Regions from separate parts of the Calothrix sp. CCY 0018 genome, predicted to be linked through region 2. Evidence: predicted binding sites of a transcription regulator. Region 2 holds the regulator's gene; the other holds the start of a gene.
What was found. Region 2 encodes NtcA, which controls nitrogen genes in cyanobacteria. Its sites were predicted from a motif close to TNTGTANNNNNNNNTACANA; they were not measured.
Positions count from the first base shown of each region.

Region 1: the regulator NtcA is predicted to act here: its motif matches at 1,310-1,329, upstream of ACM03V_RS00950 (DUF3155 domain-containing protein).

Region 1 is NZ_CAWUDI010000001.1:216,436-219,865, forward strand. Features, by position in the region: gene ACM03V_RS00945 (cofactor assembly of complex C subunit B) at 1-52, shown strand, start outside; gene ACM03V_RS00950 (DUF3155 domain-containing protein) at 961-1,281, opposite strand; gene ACM03V_RS00955 (sensor histidine kinase) at 1,519-2,829, shown strand; gene ACM03V_RS00960 (S-layer homology domain-containing protein) at 2,905-3,430, opposite strand, start outside.
Region 2 is NZ_CAWUDI010000028.1:84,449-87,878, forward strand. Features, by position in the region: gene fabI (enoyl-ACP reductase FabI) at 1-661, opposite strand, end outside; gene ntcA (global nitrogen regulator NtcA) at 1,036-1,707, shown strand; gene ACM03V_RS20420 (DUF3084 domain-containing protein) at 2,094-3,430, shown strand, end outside.

The DNA of each region.
Region 1 (3,430 bases), on a different contig from region 2:
TCGAGATGAAATTATCTCTTTAGAAGAGGCATTACAGTTAAAAAGAGCATGAATATTGCCCCCAAGCATACAATATTTATTTCAAGGCATAATTTTTTATGGCCTTTTTATTGCCTTGAGCCTTCCGGATGACCGTCTTCATGGCTTTTAAGATATTATCTGGGGTCAAATTATCCCACAACCTTGAGGTGTGGTGCCCAAGAGTAATGGTTGTTTAAACAAAAAGGATAGCTGTTACCATTCCACGAAAGTTCTCTTTTAGTTAAGAGTTGCGATCGCGTATTGGGTAACAGATTAAAACTGCGTAATTAACCGTTATTGTTGATAAAACTCTCCTTTACACACCTTTACACAGTTCTTTCAAAAAAATACTGTAGTAATTGGGCACGATAGTTTTACCTCCCATTACACAAGCAATCTCTAACGATGTTAAGAAAAATTGTGCAAAGGATTGGAATAGTTAGTTTTTGATTCACTTTTCATTCACATTTACCTGCGGTTGATTGGCCAACATCGTAGGAACTAACCAAAAACCTGTAAGTCGAGACAGATATCTACAGATAAAGAGCTTCAACGCTTAGGTTAATTCTGTTATCGGTTTAACCGATTAGCAGAATAGCCGGGGATGACTTTTATGTCCCGCCCCTCGGGTGCAACTGGCGCACTCATAGGGGCGGGAATCCACATGATTGTGTAATCTTGTTGAATCTCTATACCATTGATCTTTTGTCTCTAAAAATAATTTATCCTCACAATTACGGCTCAGTCATACAAAAAATTAACCTTTGTACGGAATGGCCGCTTTTCATACAGCTTTATTGAACTGACTTTACTGGCAAATAATTTCAAAACTTTAAAAAAACATAAACATTTTAAACAAATGCATCATTTTGCCAGTTAATAGATGGTTGTCAAAAGCTACACTCAACGCTTAAGACTTTCCAACCCGCACCCGCTCGTTTATCGAGTAGCTGCGACAGCTAATGCTTCTGGAATTGAAGTTGGTTCCATTGTTCTCAAACTAGGAAACAAAAAGTGGTTTTCTTCTACATACTGAGCGCCAAACAGACCCTTCTCAGCCCAAAAATAACGGTCTGTAGTGTGTTCGTTGCGCTTCACTAGCAGTAGAGCCGGTGGAAGAATGCCTTCAGCTTGAATAAATTTTCTTGCTGCGGTCACAGGTTTATCTTCACCACTTTCGATGCTAAATTGAGGCACGTGTTCTAAAATGCGCCGTCCTTCCTGACGACGACGGCTTTTGCGCTTCCTTCTCCTAGCCAAACTATTTTCCTCCTCGTATTAGCTACAGATTGTAGTTATAGCTACAAAATCCGAGCCAATTATAAAAGTTTTAATCAAAAAAATCAATGGTTCTTAACTAACCGAAATTGAAACATAATTTTTTGGATATAGATAAATCAAAAAAATCAACAATATTGAGTAATATAATACTACATAGCAATTATAAGACTCAGAATTAGTTAAGCTTTGTAATATCGCCAGCCACAAGAATCCATTATGATCGTTTCTGCCAGTTCAGAGTTTGTTGCTCTGTGCCGAGAACAATTGACGCTGTTAGCGACAGGCTTGGGAGCATCTTTAAGCGTTGTATATTTGACGCAAGAATTGGCAGAGGTGCCGCCACATAAGGGGGAAGCCGAGTTAATTCCTGTTGCGGTATATCCAGAGACTGCGGTGGTAGGGCTTGAGCATCAGATAGCTTTACCATCTGTAAATCGTTATTTGTTGAGTCCGTCTTCAGAAGTAATTAGTTCGCAATCTAATGATGGTTTCTCAAATCAAGCACAAGAGAATAATCAAGAATACTTGATGGATAGCGACCAAATTGTTTTACCTTTAATTCACGATTCGGTGATGATGGGGTTATTGGTAACTAGTAGAGAAGATCGTGCTTGGAAGGAAAGCGAACGCACTCAAGTAGAAAATGTAGCCCAAAGTTTGGCGATCGCCTGCATCATGGATAGACGACGTGCTTGGTTGGCAAGCCAGCTGCATCAACATCAGATAATGCAAGAAAAGCAGTTAGATTTGATGGATAACTTATTACATCAATTTCGCAATCCGCTAACGGCTTTACGAACTTTTGGAAAACTCTTAACAAAGCGATTACTAGCAAAGGATGCAAATAGAGAGGCTGCTTTATCTATAGTTAGAGAAAGCGATAGACTTAAAGAATTGCTACAAAAATTTGATGAAGCAATCGACTTGACGACCGAGGATTTACTTCCAGCAAAATTGCCCGCACAACAACAAGTAGAATTTGTTGCAACTGTAGAAGAAAATACACCTTTACTATTATTAAATGGTGCAGAACAAGAAGTTGTTGAATTTAATATAAATGAAGTATTGCAGCCATTATTAATATCAGCAAAAGCAATAGCGAAAGAGCGTTATTTAGAGTTGATGACTAAAATTGATAATAGTTCATGTCTGGTACAAGGAAATTCTCAAGCATTGCGAGAAGTATTAAGTAATATTCTTGATAATGCTTTGAAATATACTCCCGCAGGTGGCAAAATTCTAATTGAATCGATAAAAGATAGAGTGAATTTTTTAGGAATTGCTATTAGCGATAACGGACCGGGTATTCCACAACAAGATTTAGAACATCTTGGAGAAAGAGGTTATCGAGGAGTACAGGCTCAAACTGAAATTCCCGGTTCCGGATTGGGATTAGCTATAGCTAAACAGTTGATAGAACAAATGCAGGGCGAAATGGAAGTTTTCAGCCCTGCTACTCGTTTTGATATTAAATTACTCGATACTCCGGGAAGTACGTTTATTGTTCGTTTACCGGAAGCGAAATAAAGGTTAAAGGTTAGAGGTCAAAGGTTAAAGGTGAAAAATTGTTAATTCCTAACCCTTAACTCTTAACTCTTTTCCCTAGCGATATGAAACCTCGAAACTTTCACCGATAGTCATTTCTAAATCGGTGTCTGGCTGTATAACAATCAAGTCAACACTCTTTTTGTTGAAGAAGATTCCAGTTATCGCACCAATGGCTGCACCACCTAAGACTTCTTCAGTTGCTACAGCGCGATCGCCTGTTACGGCAGCGACGGCAGCAGCAGCACCAGCACCTAATGCGGTGTTCTTAATAATACCTTTGGTACTAGTACCTTTTTTGATAGTCTCAGTTTTGGTAATGATTCCAGAAGTAGCGCTAATGTTATATTCTTTTCCGTTAGTGGTAATTAGTTTCTGAGCTACAAATTGGGAACCACCCTCAGCAGGTTTGAGTTCACCTACAACGCTAGAACCAGCGGGAATAACTAAATCTCCGTTATCGGTAATTACGTTTTGCGAGATAGTTAAAGTTAAAGGCGCTGTTTCATCCTTTGTAACCATAATCTTTTCTGCTTTGTCGTACTTAACGGGAAGAACAGTTCCTTCGGGGATAGTAACATTA
Region 2 (3,430 bases):
TACGTTTGAGGGGAGCAACTTCTTCTACATGATGAATCATATCTAAAATGCCACCCACCGCACTTGAGGCTAAAGTACGAATGGGACCTGCTGAAATTGCGTTGACGCGAATCTGTTGCTCTCCGAGTTCTGCTGCTAGATAACGCACGCTCGATTCTAATGCTGCTTTAGCCACTCCCATCACGTTGTAATTAGGAATTGCTCTGACACCACCCAAGTATGTAAGAGTTACAATGCTTCCTCCTGCGGACATTAGAGGTTTGGCTGCACCTGCTAATTGGGCTAGCGAATAAGCGCTTATTTCCAAAGCTAAATTAAAGCCTTCACGGGAAGTTTCGCTAAAACCTCCGGTTAAGTCGTCTCTTTTGGCGAAAGCAAGACAATGAATCAAAATATCTAAAGAACCCCATTTTTCCTTGATCGAATCAAAAGTAGATTTTACTTGCTCGTCATCTTGGACATTACATGGCAAAAACAAACTAGGTTTAATGGGTTCGACTAAATCTTTAACCTTTTTCTCCATTTTTCCTTTCTCGTCTGGTAAATAGGTAACACCAATATTTGCTCCTGCTTTATGCAGTTGTTGGGCTATACCCCAAGCAATAGAACGGTTATTAGCAATACCTGTAACAAGCGCGTTTTTCCCTGTCAGATCCAGCATAAAAATCACCTATTCAAAAATGGTTCATGGTTGAGCATACTAGATATTAGACCGATCAAGATTATTTTTTAAATCCGATTTATGGGATGGAATAATAAATGTTGTTAAAATTCTGCTACATTAATTACCATTTTTTTTATGATATTTTAAATATTTCTTCATCTAAATAATTTACTTCTATGAACTAACTGAATAGTGTTAAAAATTAGTAGCTTTAAGGGTTAGAATTTATGTATCATGTTGAACAAATAGTAATGAGGTAAAGAGGTTAAGTATAGGAAAGTACAAAAAGGTTCACAATGTAATCTTGATTTTTCAAGTGTATTATACGGTAATCTGTTTTATTTATTCCGGCATTGGGTAGGGGAAGGGAGATGATTGTGACACAAGATAAAGCCCTAGCAAATGTGTTTAGACAAATGGCAACTGGAGCTTTTCCACCAGTTGTTGAAACATTTGAACGCAACAAAACTATATTTTTTCCGGGCGATCCAGCTGAACGAGTTTATTTTCTTCTCAAAGGTGCCGTGAAGCTCTCCAGGGTGTATGAGGCAGGAGAAGAAATAACGGTGGCATTGCTACGAGAGAATAGTGTTTTTGGAGTTTTGTCCTTATTAACAGGAAACAAATCGGATCGGTTTTATCATGCGGTAGCGTTCACACCAGTAGAATTGCTTTCGGCTCCAATTGAACAAGTAGAGCAAGCGCTCAAAGAAAATCCAGAATTATCTATGTTGATGCTGCGAGGACTTTCTTCGCGAATATTGCAGACAGAGATGATGATTGAAACTCTTGCTCACCGAGATATGGGTTCTAGATTAGTGAGCTTTTTACTAATTCTGTGTCGAGATTTTGGAGTTCCTTGTGCTGATGGAATAACTATCGATTTAAAGTTATCCCATCAAGCAATTGCTGAAGCGATTGGTTCTACTCGCGTTACCGTTACAAGATTATTAGGCGATTTACGAGAAAAAAAGATGATTTCAATACACAAAAAGAAGATTACCGTACACAAGCCAGTAACTTTAAGTCGGCAATTTACTTAAAAATGTGTTGAAGGATTTAACGTCTAATTATGTTATTAGGAGGTCTATATTGATTATTGCGATTTAATTTTTGAAAAAATACATCTGAAATGATTATACCGGCAATGACTAAATTATCTGGTTAATATTACAGATGCTTTCCTAACGGTAGCAGATGAATGATAATTAACGCTGCTACCAATTAAACAGCTTTGTTCCGAAAGGCAATGTTTTGAGCCTTATTGAATAGGCGGAATGTAAAATCCGGTTTACTCCGCCCTTTTGACCACGAATTTTGACACGCTTGGAAATTAAGTATATTCAGCTCTTGCATTATTTGCCTTTTCTCACACACAATAACTGAAAGTAGTAGCCTGTATGTGTAGGGATAAATTCGGCACGATTTTATGACCACCGCGTTTATCCTGATAACAGCAATTTTAATTTTGGGAGGCGTAATTGCTACCGTCGGCGATCGCATTGGCACGCGGGTAGGTAAGAAACGTCTCTCACTTTTCAACCTGCGTCCCAAAAAGACTGCTGTTTTAGTGACGATTTTAACGGGAGTTGGTATTTCGGCATCAACTTTAGCAAGTTTATTTTTAGTTGATGAAGGATTGCGTGATGGAGTATTTAAGCTTGAGGATATTCAAAAAGATTTACGAAGCAAGCGAGAACAACTTGAAGGTACGGCGAATAATTTAGAAATTACTAAAAGAGAGTTAGCAGAAGCTAGGAACCAACAAGCACAAGCACAGAAAAAGTTAGAGGCAATTAACCGCTCCTTGGAAGCTGCAAACACCAAGCAACGATTAACCCAAGCTCAACTTAATAAAACCATCAAGCAGCAAGCCCGTACAGAAGCTTTACTGCAAGGTACCCAAAAGAAACTAGATCAAGTAGCCACTCGTTACAAAAGCGCTATTGACGAGCTGCAAACCATAATTGATGAAAGAGACAGCAAAATCAAAGAGATCAAGCAGCTAAGGGCAGAAAGCCTACAGCTCAAGGAAGACAGAAAGCGATTGATTGCAGATGCTAATAAAGCCCTAGCCCAAGCTGAAGCTGCAATTAACAAACGCGATCGCGAATTAGCCAATCGTCAAGAAGCGATTGAAAAGCGGGATGAAAAAATTGCTCAACTCGATAAACAAATTCAAAAGCGTAATTCTGAAATTACCGCACGCGAGAAAATGATTGCTCAGCGTCAGAAAGTGATTAACGAAAAGCAAGCGCGTCTTTCAGAGTTGGAAAGTCAGCAAGCTTCTTTAGAACAGCAACTGGCAAAATTGGGGCAATCCAATCGAGATTTACGTTTGGGTAAGCTAGCTTTAATCAGGGGACAAGTTATTGCTGAAGCAGTAGTTCGCGTTGAAAAGCCTGAAGCGGCAAAACAAGCAGTAATTAAACTATTGCAGGAAGCCAACCTTTCTGCTCTCAACAAACTAAGCGAGCCTGGAAGTGATTTATCAAAAGATGAGAAATCACCAATTCTATTTGCTACTGCAAAACAAATTCAGCAATTGAGCAAGCAGATTGATGATGGTAGAGAATATGTGGTGCGAATTTTTTCTGCCGGAAATTATGTTCGGGGAGAAAAGCGCATCGAATTTTTTGCCGATGCAGCACCGAATCAAATAGTCTTTCAAAGAGGTGAGGTGCTAGCAACTACTACAGCAGATCCTCAAAACATGACACCAGAGCAAGTAAGCCAGCGACTGGAATTGTTGATTAGTGCTTCTCA